DNA from 2 places in the Companilactobacillus heilongjiangensis genome. Region 2 is predicted to be linked to the other one. Evidence: riboswitches for the same ligand, from Rfam matches in the RefSeq annotation. Region 2 holds a riboswitch; the other holds the start of a gene.
What was found. Region 2 has a riboswitch for lysine ahead of lysA (diaminopimelate decarboxylase). Riboswitches for the same ligand answer to the same signal wherever they lie in the genome.
Positions count from the first base shown of each region.

Region 1 (7,755 bases), 380 kb from region 2:
AGGGTGTACAATGAACTCGAATAAGAGGGTGAAATAATTGAGATTTCAACAATTAAAAAGAAGTTCAAACGTAATATTAAAAAAGAAATTATATAAAAGTGGTACTAGTTGGGTAGTTAAATCCACTTTAGGTCTGATGAGTGGACTAGCTTTATTTGGCGTATCTCAGTCAACAGTTGTTAAAGCTGACAGTGTTAATAATATGTCACCGGTTAGTCAATCTATTTCAAAGCCCGATTCAATGATCCAATCCCAAGCTGATACTGAATCGGGAGATAGCTCTGTTGATTCTTCGGGTTCAGAAATTAAAGCAGAACCTGATGGACAAGCAAGTTTAACAGATGAAAAGGACACTAGTGGTCAATCTAGTTCTGAAGACGGATCTCCAATAGTTGGTCAATCTAGTACACAACCTGATGATCAAGATAAAACTAAAGCTATGATTCCAACAGGACCAGTTGATACAGGTAATGGAGATATCCCAAATAATCAGGATGTACCTAGTATCAGCAATGATGACTCACAGGAAAGCAATAGCTCAGATGATGCAGCGGCATTAGACCAAGAAAGGGAAAAAGAGTCTGATGGTAGTGATATGCATACAGACAATAGTCTTGGGGTTCCTTGGAGTATCAACGGTGATGTTTTGAATATTGAAGGCGGTACATTAAACAATATAACTGACGATAATATGGGTAATTCAAGTGTACCTTGGTCTGACTCAGAGAAAAAAGCAATCACCAAAGTTTCAATTAATGGAGATATTATTGCCGGAGAACATTTTTCTGGGATGTTTGATGGATTTAGTGCTATGACAGAAATCGATGGTCTAGAAAAAATAAATACTAAAAATACAATTGATATGAGTTTCTTATTTTCTGATTGTTCAAGTTTAACGAGTTTGAATTTAAACAATTTGGATGTTTCTAACGTGGAAGATTTCTCTAATATGTTTAATGGAGACGATAATTTAAATACTTTAGATATTTCGAATTGGAAATGGTCAGACGGAGTTGATTTCTTTGGGATGTTTGCAGGAGATCAGCGGTTGGAAACATTGAGCTTGCCGCTTAATTATATTAATTCAACAAATGTTCAGGATAAATCAAAGCTGAATTTTAATTCTATGTTCTCCGATACATTTTCTGATAGTCCTAAATTTGCATCATTGGATATATCTAATCTCGATATGTACGGTACCCAGAGGATATCAAACTTTTTAAGGGGTAACCGGAATATGAATGAAATTACGTTATCGGGTAGAAATGTTTTATATATTGTGGGAAATGATGGAACCCATGTAGTAAATGATTTAGGAGTCGATGGACCTGCTATTGGAAATACAAAACCGGTAGCATGGCAAGCCATTAGTTCTAATGACGATAATGTTCCGGTCGGTACAATAAAAACATCGAAGCAATTAGTAAAAATGTATTCTGGAAATCTTGATAAGAACAGTTTGGTTACTTGGAAATGGGTTTATGAAGTTGCACCCATAAAGTTTCAAGTAGAATATGTTGCAGAGGATGATCCTACAAAATTATTTTCTCCAGGAATTACATACCAGGAAGATCCATATAGAGAGTACGATATGATTCCGCCTTTAAGCAGTTATACTTTACCAGAAGGTGTTTCATTTGATGGTTACTATACGGGTTATCAACCGGAAATTATCCCAACCCCAGCTGATGCAAATGGAATTATCAAAATTAAAGTTCCAAAAAATCTAATAACGTTTGAGGTTATTGAGAAGAATACGGATGGTGTGATTGTAGGTGGAAAGCCACATGATATTTTGGTTGGAGTAGGATCAAGGTATAAGGAAACAAATCTTGATGATGAATTAAAAAAAATATCGAATGATAGAAAAATAATTACTTCTGATGACAAAATAGTCCCTTGTAGCAATATATTATATAAACCTTTTGGAGAAGATTCAATATCCGAAGATATTAGTGACTCATTGATAAATGGAATGTCCGTTGGGGATTCAAATTCCTTGCTATTCTACGGTCGGGCATTTATTACTGAGTTAGCTAATGAATTGCTTCCTCAGCAGCCGGAATATATCGATTTTATGTCAGGATACAAGTATGTTACTACACTGATATATAAACCGGAACCCAGTGATGCACCAGTAATCAACAATAATGGTGGTGGTTCATCCTCAAATTCAAGCAACAGTTCAGAAGCAAATCGTACAGTCGAAGGTATCGAAGGAACCTTAGGCACATACAATGACAGACCAGAAGTTCAACTATACGATGATGAAGGCAGTCAATTAACAGATAGAAAACTTGTTCTAGGTAGTGATTGGTTCACTGATGAAACAATGACTTTGAACAATGATAAATATTATCGTGTGGCTACGAACCAATGGGCAAAAGCTGACGATGTTTATATTTATTACAATCATGATTCCAATGTACTTGTAAATACCGGTTCAGTTGCTGGTTTGGTGACAGCGGACGGCAAGAATGTAACTGATCGTGCATTGCAAGCAAATAGCGGCTGGTATACAGATAGATATATTTACATAAATAATTCTAAATATTATCGTGTCGCAACCAATGAATTTGTTAGTGCTGATAAAGTTCAAGAATACTAAAAAAGCGCTGGAGTCTTTATAAAAAGATTCCAACGCTTTTATTATGTACAGAGGTAATTCTAACGGAAGTGATTCTATTTTAGATAAACTATTTATTAGGAGTCAAACCCCTAACGATAAAATCAGTAACGTGGTTGATTTCTAAAGTTTCGTCCCACTTATTAGGGTCAACGATAATATAATGTTGAATCAAGTATCCTAAAATATTTGAGGCGATGAATCTGAAGATTTCAAGATTGTCCCAATCAATCAGTAAATGTTTGCTCTTCAGTTCATCCAACACCTCATTGAACTGTTTAAAGGATTTTTTAGGAATGCTCTCAATCAAACGGTCATGGATTTCCTGATCGTAGATAAACTCATTTAAAAAAATCTTCATTATCTTATGGTTGTACTTAAAGAGGCCGATGCGATCATTAATCATCGAGTTCAAGAAATATTTCAAATTGAGATTGCCATTTTGATAAGCTGTTTGAGAAAACTGATTCAAATCTTGGGGTAGAATTTTTTGAGTCAATGGTGTCAAAATAGCCATCAATAATTCTTCTTTATTCTTAAATTTACGAAAAATGCTGCCTTCAGAAACGCCTGCATGTTCAGAAATTTCTTTGGTCGAGGTATTGGCATAGCCACGAATCGAGAAGAGATCAATGGCCGATTGGAAAATCAATTTTTGCTTCGGTGTCAGTTTTTCAGTTTTTTCTGCTTCGAGATAAAGATCAAATTGGTTATCCATATGTTTGCCTCTTATATTAATTATTTTGTCTCTAGAAATGAGAATATTCTCATTTCTTCCGATTTGCTTTGGACTACTAGTATAACAATAACACTGCATATCCATAATACATTAGTCGGAGGTTGCGAGGAGATTCAGCTAGCTGTGGAGGTGTTGTAAGAGCTTTAGCTCTTACAACACCGGACGATTTTTGAGACTCGCGGTTTTATGCGAGACTCAAAATCGAGGGTCGAGACCGTACTCTGGCTCGAGCCGGTCTCATAGCAGGCTGAAATCTCCTCGTAACCGGAGACGGACCCAGTTCCATTCTATCCTAAATGGAACTCAAGAGGTAAAACTAAAAAATTTCTTTATGCATGTTTCATAGAACTGTTATTTCTGTAGCCAAAGTAGAATTGAATAATGGCAAGAACGATGTTGACGTAGTTCAAAACATTGAACCATGTGTCGATGCCACTAACTTTGGCAACGCCGAAGTAAACCCAAAATCCCACGATAACTGCAACTACATTGATCCAAGCAAAAGCTTTCTGGAAGTTTTGGTCGTCGGTCTTAAACCACATCCAAATAACATTGACGATAAACCAAATTGCTAAAATCCAAAATATTGTTGTAAACATAATAAAATCCTCCTTTGTGTGATAGTGAGTACTCACTATCAATTTACAAATACGATTATAGTTCTCTAGTTTTAAAATGCAACAAAAAAAGACATTTAAAATCAAAAATGATTTCAAATGCCTTTTATATCAAGCTTTTATAAGACTTTTTTCTTTTTACTACTTTCAATTTTGTTCTTCAATTTGCGGACATAAATCTGATTTAATTGAATCAATAACCAAATATAATCTGGACGAACTGATGAAATATCCCATGAAATGACTTTCAAATCTTCAGGATACTTCTTCTTTTCAATATCCAATGGCAAGACATCCAACGATGTAATCAAAACATCAACGTCCTCGAATTATTCATTAGGAACAATTTCCACGAAGGCGAGGGTTCTGATATTTCTCAAGACAACTTCGGCAGCCTGATTGCCTGGATCGATTAAGACTTTAACTTTGATAATATCTTCCGCACGAATGGTGGAAATATAACTTGGCAAGACTTGGAACAGATTTCTCGAAATCAGCTCGGCCGCATTATAAATTCCAGGGAATTCATTTTGATCGATGTTGGAGAAGAATGTATAAATATCTTTGTAAAGGTCAGTATACGTCTGCTCGGAATCGCTCATGTACATGGTATCCAAATGCATCAGAGAATATGGTGCCATGATGTAATAGAAGACAACGTCACGTGTTACATAAGTCATGATATGCTTCAGAGTCCGCTGATCATGGTAGACCGTCATATCGTCGTGATAGTGTTCCTTTAAGAAATCTATAAAGTGATAAACGAGCGCATAGAACTTAGGATTAATTCTGGCGTTGGCATTGATTGGTTGCTCAAAGGCGGTATCACTTGGTTGAAAGGCAGTCTTTCTGAATAGATTGACCAATTTATTTTCATTATCCAAAGCTTTGACAGGTACGATTGGGTAATCTTCATGGGTCAAAATATCTTCACCAAGATTTTGGTCGCCAAAGACATCGCTATAGTATGGCAAATCTTCGATATAATTACGTTTAATTAAACGAATCCGAGAGATTGCCAGATAATATTTAAGTTGGAAATGCACGATAGGATTGTTAAAAGTAATCCCAGTACGTCCAATAATTTGGTCGATGGAATTCTCTTGAATTAGGCTGAATGGCCATTCTTGACCATGGTATGTGTACCAATAGACATAGTATGCCATCCAACGAATATTTTTTTCATTTCCTTTGATTTCGAGTGTCGAGTTGGAGATCTTGAGACCAAAGTTTTTTAAGAAAGCACGAAATTGTGACATCCGACGGTTAAGGGTAGATTTACTAGTGAAATGTTCATTACTAAAACTCTCAAACGAAGGATTAGCACTGGTTAAACCATAGTTGAAAGCTTGGAAAACAATCGAATTTTTAACCAGATATAGCCGGTAAGTATCGATTGAAATCTTAGTGAAGTCAATTGACTCGATTTTAGTATCGGCGGGGTCAATATCGGGAGTGACATCAGCTAAGTCTTCCAGCAGTGCTTGGAAAATATTGTAAGTTTTCTGGTATGTGAATTCTAGTCTACTACTAATGTTACTTAAATTTACTTCACGAGGAGGTAATGATTTAATAACAGTAAGCATGCGGTATTTCTCGACATCTTGCTTAACTAAGAAAATTTGCTCCAACATTTGTCTTCCCCCGGTAACGTTAAATTAATTTAATAATATACGAAACACTACTTGCTACTATCTTAACATTTATTTATAATGTTTTGTAATCAGATAGAGGTGCAATCTTTATTATTAGTATTTTGGAGTGCGGATAGGGTACTTTGAAAAAATATGAAAGGAAAGTTTGCCGAAATCAATTATCCCTACTTGGTAATTTGATTGGGCTATTGCTTAATAGGCAGTAGACTGTCGTGTTTCAAAACGGGCTTCGAACAACAACTTCCTGTGGTTTACTACGCTTAGCAAATCACGCACAAAATCGTGCGCAATTCGCTAAGCTAGGTAAATCCACGGAAGTTCCCGTTGTTCTACGCCCTCTCAACGCGTTGAGCTATTGATTAATGGGATAATTATAATCCTTATTGTCGGTAGTTCCTCTGATAATAAGGATTTTTTTTATGTCCAAAAAGGGGAATGAAAGATGGAAAATAATGATGTGAATAGGTCGTTGAAGACTCGTCACTTGTCGATGATTGCGCTAGGTGGCTCAATCGGTACCGGCTTGTTCGTTGCGAGTGGTTCTTCAATTTCAACAGCAGGTCCGGGGGGTGCCTTGATAGCTTATGTGGCTATCGGTATTATGGTTTACTTCCTGATGACTAGTTTGGGAGAGATGGCAACTTATATGCCAGTTTCTGGGTCTTTTGCAACATATGCTACAAAATTTATTGATCCTGCCTTCGGTTTTGCGCTAGGTTGGAATTACTGGTTCAACTGGGCGATTACTTTGGCGGTTGATCTCTCCACTATTTCTTTAGTTGTTAAGTATTGGTTCCCAGGTTTGTCGTCGTGGAAAGTCAGTTTGACGTTCATGATTGTGCTCCTGATTATCAATTTCATTTCGGTTGGTTCATTTGGTGAAACAGAATATTGGTTGTCATCAATTAAAGTTACTGCCGTAATTATCTTTTTGATCTGTGGTGTTTTAACTATTATGGGTATTTTAGGCGGACATGGTTCCGTTGGACTTTCAAACTATACGTATAAACATGCTCCATTTGTTGGGGGCGTGCCGGCAATCCTAAGCGTCTTCGTTGTTGCTGGGTTCTCGTTTCAAGGGACTGAGTTGATCGGTATTACAGCCGGTGAATCAGCTACTCCTGAAAAGAGTATTCCAAAGGCTATCAAGCAAGTCTTCTGGAGAATTTTATTATTCTATATTTTGTCAATCGCCGTTATCGGTGCCTTGATTCCTTATACAAGTCCTAACTTGCTAGGTTCAGGCGCTGGCGATATTGCTATCAGTCCATTTACGATTGTTTTCAAAAAAGTTGGTATTCCACTAGCTGCTGGTATCATGAACGCGGTTATCTTAACTTCAGTTATTTCGGCTGCTAACTCAGGTTTGTACGCTGCTAGTCGTATGCTTTGGTCAATGAGTAAAAATGGCATGGCACCAAAGGCTTTCCAAAGAACTAATGGACGTGGTGTGCCAGTATTTTCACTATTATTGACGGCTTTGGTCGGTGGTATTGCCCTGTTCACAAGTTTGTACGGTGATTCATTCTACGAATTACTAGTTGCAGCTTCGGGATTGACCGGCTTTATCGCATGGTTGGGAATTGCTTTCTCACATTATCGTTTCAGAAAAGCCTACATATATAAAGGCTATGATTTAGATGATTTGAAGTATAAAGCAAAATGGTTCCCATTCGGACCTTTATTGGCAATCGTTTTAGGTATTATTATTATCCTTGGTCAAGACGTCCGTTCAATGGTTAACTTCAACATTGGCCGTCTGTTGATCAGTTACAGTGGTTTGATTATTCTCTTCATCTGCTGGATTTACTATAAGGTCAGATATAAGACCAAGTTCATCAAGCTAGAGGATATCGATGTCAAAGCAACCAAAAATGGTGGCCACTACTAGTTGAAATTTATTAGAAATTAAATTATGATAAACAAAGAATATATGTGGTGTTAGTTAAGTATTCCGTCTACAGAGCTGGGAAATATTCTCAAGCTGTGCGGACCGGTCCGAGCCAAAGAGCGGTCTCGAACCTCGGTTTGAAGCCTTGACACAGTTCGTCAAGTCTCCAAACACGCCCGGTGGTATAAGTACGGGAGATTCCTCCCGTACTTATACCACTACCACGG
Region 1 covers NZ_CP012559.1:2,061,367-2,069,121, reverse strand. Annotated here, with positions in the region: gene JP39_RS09265 (BspA family leucine-rich repeat surface protein) at 38-2,608, shown strand; gene JP39_RS09260 (TetR/AcrR family transcriptional regulator) at 2,697-3,344, opposite strand; gene JP39_RS09255 (hypothetical protein) at 3,695-3,964, opposite strand; gene JP39_RS09250 (hypothetical protein) at 4,102-4,293, opposite strand; gene JP39_RS09245 (helix-turn-helix domain-containing protein) at 4,312-5,616, opposite strand; lysine riboswitch at 5,703-5,874, shown strand; gene JP39_RS09240 (amino acid permease) at 6,080-7,528, shown strand.
Region 1: another riboswitch for lysine. It lies ahead of JP39_RS09240 (amino acid permease); the one in region 2 lies ahead of lysA (diaminopimelate decarboxylase).

Region 2 (7,755 bases):
GGCAACAACAGTTCCGGCAGCCACATCTTTAGTAACAATAGCTCCGGCACCGACAACAGCATCATCGCCAACTTGAACACCTTCAAGGACAACGGCGTTGGCACCCACGATGACGTTATTTCCAATACGAACTGGTTGGGCAGAAGCAGGTTCAACTACTCCGGCCAAAACGGCATTAGCACCGATATGTGAATTTTCACCAACGATAGCACGACCACCAAGTACGGCACCCATATCAATCATTGTCTTAGCACCGATTTCAGCACCAATGTTGATTACAGCGCCCATCATTATAACGGCGTTATCACCAATTTCAACACGGTCACGGATAATGGCACCTGGTTCGATCCGAGCGTTGATATGCTTGGTATCTAGCATTGGTACACCAGTATTTTGACCATCTGCTTCAGCATAATAATCAGTTAATGAATTAGCTTTCAAGATTGGTTCGATCACTTTAAAGTCCCCGATGATAATTGCCAAGTCGTTACTCTTAAAAACTTTGATTTCGGAAGGAAATTCAATGTGGGAAACATCCCCTTGTAAATAAACTTTTACGGGCGTAGATTTCTTTGAGTTTCCTATATAATTGATAATTTCTTGTGCATCCATTTTTGTCATTAAAATTTCCTCCAATTAGTAATCCAAGTCTAAACTAGTTAAATCTTGATAAGTTTCACGTTTAACAACCAATTTGTCCTGACCATCTTCCACAAAGACAACTGCCGGTCTAGGATTGCGGTTATAATTCATTGCCATCGAGTAACCATAAGCTCCGGTATCAAGTACTGCCAAGATATCTCCGGGTACGGTCTCTGGAAGTGGTTGCTGATCAATCATGATATCGCCTGATTCGCAATACTTACCAGCAATGTGGGCTGTTTCGACGATTGGTTCGTCCATCTTATTAGCAACGACTGCTTCATATTTTGCTTGATATAACGCTGGACGAATATTGTCACCCATACCACCATCAACCGAAACATAAGGTGTTAAATCAGGAATATCCTTGCGAGAACCGATTTCATAAAGTGTATAACCGGAAGGTCCAACAATTGAACGACCAGGTTCGATCCAAATTTCAGGAACATTGTCGCAATTCTGCTTCAGCTCATCGGCAATCTGTTTGATAAATTCGTTAGCAGTAATTGGATCATCATCTTCGTTATAACTAATACCAAAGCCACCACCAAGATTGATTACTTCTGGCCAATAGTTGAATTCCTTTTGAAAATCTTTGGAAATGGCAATCATCTTTTGGGCTAACATAACGAAACCTTGTGTTCCAAAAATTTGTGAACCTATATGGGCATGAATTCCTAAAAGATTCATATTAGAATCATCTAAGACTTGTTTCATGGCTTCTTTAGCTTGTCCAGACTCAACATCGAATCCGAATTTACTATCAGTTTGACCAGTTTGGTCGTACTTGTGAGTGTGGGCTGAAATTCCGGGAGTCAATCGCAACATAACATTAATTTTTTCGTCGTCTGTTTTTAAAATACGTGATAACATTTCAATTTCGTGAAAATTATCTAACATAATTACACCGACATGATTTTGAACAGCCATGACTAATTCGTCAAAGGACTTGTTGTTACCATGGAAACTGATCTTCTCACTGGGAAAACCGGCTGCCAATGCGGTATGCAACTCGCCACCAGAAACGACATCAATATGAACATCTTCTTGTTTCATAACTTGATAGATTGCTTTGACTGCAAATGCCTTACTGGCATAACTGACTTGATATTTCAAACCAGCGCCTTCAAAAGCTGACTTGAATTTTCTTATTTGGCTACGGATCTGGGAAACATCGAATACATATAGTGGGGTGCCATATTTCTTGGCTAAATCGACGCTGTCAACTCCGCCTATCATTAAATGTCCATTCTTGCTCGTTAAATCATTTGTAATCATAATATTTTCTCCTTTTACCAAATAAAAAAGCCTCTTTGCTTAATAACAAAGAGACCCATCAATAATCTGCATCAATTTTGTCATAAGCTCAACGTGACCTACCAATAGCCACGACAGTTCGTATTCTCTTATTAATACGCCCCAGCTTGCTAAATTCTGTAAAATTTAGTGCTTCGGCAATCTTCCCTTTCAATAAGTTCACGGCTTTTACAGAAGCTCCCTCATTTACTAATGTTAATTGCGACCTCTTTTGTTGGTATAAGATTATAACAGTGCTCATAATTCGTCAAGTAATATTAGTAAATTTCTCATTTTTATAAATAAAAAGTAATTTTTTCTTGTCATAACAACGAAAAATGATACACTCATCATTAAAAACAATTTAATTTTAGAGGTGTATTGTATGAAGGTCGTCAAGTTTGGGGGTAGTTCCCTCGCCACCGGAGAACAGTTTGAGAAGGTCATCAATATCGTAAATGATGATTTTGAAAGGAAAGTTATCGTTACTTCCGCTCCTGGAAAACGTTTTGCTGGTGATACCAAAGTTACTGATTTATTAATTGAGTACGCTACCGCAGTTATCGAAAATGTGGATCATACTAATATTGTCAAAGAGATTATCTCAAGATACCGCGAAATAAGCGACTATTTTAAACTCGATGATTCAGTTATCAAACTTCTAAAAGAAAAATTAGTTAATCTTGCTACTACTAAGTTCGTTGATGATGAATATCTGATGGCAGCTTTTAAAGCTCATGGAGAATTTCTCAATGCCATTCTTCTAAATGAAGTCCTGAATGCTAAAGGTATCAAATCAATCTTTGTTGATCCCAAAGATGCCGGTATTATCGTCCACGGTCAACCAAATGACGCGGATATTTCACCAGAAACTTATCTTAATTTGGACAAACTTGAATTACCTGATGATACAAAAGCCGTTTTCCCAGGATTCTTCGGTTACAGCCAAGATGGTAATATTTATACCTTTTCTCGTGGTGGATCTGATATCACCGGTGCACTATTGAGTCGCGGATTACATGCCGACCTATATGAAAACTTTACCGATGTCGATGCAATTTATGTTGCTAACAACCATGTAGTCAAGCACCCACAGGCAATCAAGAAAATGTCATATCGTGAAATGCGTGAACTTTCTTACGCCGGTTTCTCAGTCTTTCAAGATGAAGCAATTATTCCCGCTATCAAGGGTCAAGTCCCTGTTAACGTTAAAAATACTAACAATCCTAGTGCTGAAGGAACCCTAATCGTACCAGAACAATTTCTTTTCAACCCTTCTAATCAAATTACGGGAATTGCTTGTTCAAAACGCTTTTCAGCCTTATACATTCATCGCTACTTGTTGAATAAGGAAGTTGGCTTTACCCTCAAGCTATTAAAAATCTTTTATAAATATAATATTTCTTATGAACATATGCCTTCCGGAATTGATGACCTGACCGTTATCTTTGACCGCACTAAGCTTGATAAGACAACTATCAAACACCTTTGCCACGACGTTAAAGAAGTCCTCCAGCCTGATTACTTGGAATGGATCGACGATTATGCAATTATTATGGTGGTTGGTGAAGGTATCGCCCATAACGTCAATACACTCGGTCAAATTATCGATTCATTGACTAACAATAATATTGCTATTCACATGATCAACCAAGGTGCATCACGCATTTCCATCATGATTGGGATTCAGGAGTCAGATGCTGACGATGCAGTTAAACAAATTTATAAGACATTCTTCGATTAATAATGAGGTGAACAATTTGGTAAAATTACTCAAAGTACATGGTTCAGAAAATAAGTTTTTTATCTTAGATCAAACGCTACTCGAAACAACTTTGAATGATGATGAATTAAAATCTGTCGCAATTAACTTCTGTGACAATATTCTTGGTGGTGCCGATGGATTATTAGTTATCGATACAAGTGAAAACTGTCTTGGCAAGATGCGTGTTATCAATGCCGATGGTAGTGAAGCTAAGATGTGTGGCAATGGCTTGAGAACAGTCAGTCGTTACCTATCCGAAAAATATCAGCTAGATAATTTTAAAATTGAAACTATGGAGTCAGACCTAGATGTTGAAAAGGCTCCAGATCTTTATAACGGCGTTCCAGCATTCAGTGTTGAAATCTCACCAATCTCTTTCCAAAAAGCCGATTTACCCTTCTCATATAAGCAAAATGATGAAATGATCGATATGATGGTTCCTGAATTTTTACCAGACCAGAGTTTTACCGCTATAGCGGTGCCCAATCCTCATTTAATCAGCTTTGTGCCTGAAGTCAGTCAATTAGAATTAGGTGACCTAGGTCAGAAACTTAATGGCAAGAACGAATACTTCCCTGAAGGTGTTAATGTCAGTTTCAGTCAGATTCTCGACACTAATAAAATCTTTGTTCAAACATACGAACGTGGCGTTGGCTTTACCAATGCTTGCGGTACTGGTATGTCAGCTACCAGTCTCGCCTTTGCAATGTTGCACCCAGATAAATTCGACCCTGATAAAGAAATCAGTGTTTACAATCCTGGCGGCATGGTTAAAACTAAAATCACTTTAAATCCAGTCAAAGAAAACAGTCAATTAAGACTAATTGGTAATGCTACATTCACTCATACACTTGAAGTTAGTGAATTCAACCTTCATAGCAACAATCTCAACGACATTGACGTTGCAGAAACTGGTGAAGAGAAAGATTACCAAGCATTCGTTGAAAGTATTTCGCAATAATTTCACAATGGACATCATTTAGATGATGTCTATTTTTTTGCATAAAAAAAAGACCTATGAGATAAACTCATAAGTCTTTCAAATTAGTGCGCCTAGTAGGAGTCGAACCTACAACCTTCTGATTCGTAGTCAGACACTCTATCCAATTGCGCTATAGGCGCATATCAATAACTCAACAAAAATAATTATAGCATACATATTGTAAATTTGTATACGACTTTTTTTATTTTTTAACAACAATTTTTAGATCAAATTTAATTCATAGTTTCTGAGTAAAATTATATATATCTAACACTATAACTGGTACAATTTGGTCATAAAATCAAATCTGGAGATGATTCCGATGCAATCACAAATTTACCCTTACATTGCATTTAATAGCGCTAAGGAAGCTATTGAGTACTATCAAGATGTCTTTGGAGCGACTGAAGTTTATCGTATCAGTCCTCAACTTGAACAAGCTAAGCAGTTTGGTCTTCCTGAAGATTTAAACTTAGAAGATTTAACTATGCATGCCGGTTTTACTGTTCTTGGTATGAAAATTGAATGTTCTGATGCATTTAGTGGCAATGCTGAACCTAGTGGACAAATATCATTAATGTTAGATATAAATAACGAAGATCCCGAAAGCGTTAAAGCTGCTGACAATTTCTACAAACACCTCGAAGAATCTGGTCAAGTTGAAATCACTATGCCCTTCGAGGAACAATTCTGGGGTGGCAAAATGGGTGGCTTTACTGATAAATATGGTATCAATTGGATGTTGCACACATCTCCATGGTCACAATCACAAGATCATAAAAACGATTAATCGTAACAAAAAAGGATTCATATCGAATGATATGAATCCTTTTTTAAGTGTTATATTACCCTTTTGAATTAGAGTTTACGGAGAGTAGGGGGTTCGAACCCCTGATACAAGTCAATACTCGTATACATGATTTCCAATCATGCTCCTTCAACCACTCGGACAACTCTCCAAGATAAAAAAAAACTCCGGTTGTCAGACTCGAACTGACGACAACCTGATTAACAGTCAGGTGCTCTACCAACTGAGCTAAACCGGAATAATAACAGCGTGGCAGCTCCCTATCCTCGCGGGTAGTTTCCCACCAACTACTTTCGGCGCGGAGAAGCTTAACTTCTGTGTTCGGCATGGGAACAGGTGTATCCTTCTCACTATCGCCACCACACTATTTTCGCTCGTACCCTGAAAACTAGATATTAAGAACAATGAATTAAATTTTGAATCACTTCGAACTGCTGTAAACTCTTACTCGATTAAGTCCTCGATCTATTAGTACTGCTCAGCTCCATGTATCGCTACACTTCCACCCGCAGCCTATCTACGTCATAATCTCTAACGGATCTTACTTCCATAAAGGAATGGGAAATCTCATCTCGAGGGGGGCTTCACACTTAGATGCTTTCAGCGTTTATCCCTTCCATACGTAGCTACCCAGCGATGCGCCTGGCGGCACAACTGGTACACCAGAGGTATGTCCATCCCGGTCCTCTCGTACTAAGGACAGCTCCTCTCAAATTTCCTACGCCCGCGACGGATAGGGACCGAACTGTCTCACGACGTTCTGAACCCAGCTCGCGTACCGCTTTAATGGGCGAACAGCCCAACCCTTGGGACCGACTACAGCCCCAGGATGCGATGAGCCGACATCGAGGTGCCAAACCTCCCCGTCGATGTGAACTCTTGGGGGAGATAAGCCTGTTATCCCCAGGGTAGCTTTTATCCGTTGAGCGATGGCCCTTCCATATGGTACCACCGGATCACTAACTCCGACTTTCGTCCCTGCTCGACTTGTCAGTCTCGCAGTCAAGCTCGCTTATACGTTTACACTCTGCGAATGATTTCCAACCATTCTGAGCGAACCTTTGAGCGCCTCCGTTACATTTTAGGAGGCGACCGCCCCAGTCAAACTGCCCACCAGACACTGTCCCCCACCGCGCTGAGCGGCGTGGGTTAGAGTTTTCATATAACAAGGGTAGTATCCCACCAATGCCTCCTTCGAAACTAGCGTTCCGAAATCAACGGCTCCTACCTATCCTGTACATGTCACACAAAAACTCAATATCAAGCTACAGTAAAGCTCCATGGGGTCTTTCCGTCCTGTCGCGGGTAACCCGCATCTTCACGGGTATTATAATTTCACCGAGTCTCTCGTTGAGACAGTGCCCAAATCATTACGCCTTTCGTGCGGGTCGGAACTTACCCGACAAGGAATTTCGCTACCTTAGGACCGTTATAGTTACGGCCGCCGTTTACTGGGGCTTCAATTCTCAGCTTCGCAAAAGCTAACTGATCCTCTTAACCTTCCAGCACCGGGCAGGCGTCAGCCCATATACGTCATCTTACGATTTAGCATAGACCTGTGTTTTTGATAAACAGTTGTTTGGGCCTATTCACTGCGGCTGGCTGTTACACCAGCACCCCTTCTCCCGAAGTTACGGGGTCATTTTGCCGAGTTCCTTAACGAGAGTTCACTCGCTGACCTTAGGATACTCTCCTCGACTACCTGTGTCGGTTTGCGGTACGGGTAGTTTATTTCTAACTAGGAACTTTTCTCGGCAGTGTGAGTTACTGTGCTTCGCTACTAAAATTTCACTCCCCATCATAACTTGTCCTTAAAGGTAAAAGCATTTGACTCTTACCAAGACTTGCTATTTGGACGCGCATATCCATCAGCGCGCACACATCATCCTCCTGCGTCCTTCCATCGTTCAAACAAAATAAACTAGTACGGGAATATCAACCCGTTATCCATCGATTACACCTCTCGGTCTCATCTTAGGCCCCGACTAACCCTGGGAGGACGAGCCTTCCCCAGGAAACCTTAGTCTTTCGGCCGACCAGATTCTCACTGGTCTTTCGTTACTCATACCGGCATTCTCACTTCTAAGAACTCCACTGCTCCTCACGGTACAGCTTCAATGCTCTTACAACGCTCTCCTACCACGTGTCTTACGACACATCCACAGTTTCGGTATCATGCTTAGCCCCGGTACATTTTCGGCGCAGAATCACTCGACTAGTGAGCTATTACGCACTCTTTGAATGAATGGCTGCTTCTGAGCC
Region 2 covers NZ_CP012559.1:1,685,239-1,692,993, forward strand. Annotated here, with positions in the region: gene dapD (2,3,4,5-tetrahydropyridine-2,6-dicarboxylate N-acetyltransferase) at 1-621, opposite strand, end outside; gene lysA (diaminopimelate decarboxylase) at 637-1,920, opposite strand; lysine riboswitch at 1,997-2,178, opposite strand; gene JP39_RS07710 (aspartate kinase) at 2,324-3,682, shown strand; gene dapF (diaminopimelate epimerase) at 3,699-4,664, shown strand; tRNA gene JP39_RS07720 (tRNA-Arg) at 4,752-4,825, opposite strand; gene JP39_RS07725 (VOC family protein) at 5,008-5,475, shown strand; tRNA gene JP39_RS07730 (tRNA-Ser) at 5,554-5,644, opposite strand; tRNA gene JP39_RS07735 (tRNA-Asn) at 5,659-5,731, opposite strand; rRNA gene rrf (5S ribosomal RNA) at 5,741-5,857, opposite strand; rRNA gene JP39_RS07745 (23S ribosomal RNA) at 5,942-7,755, opposite strand, start outside.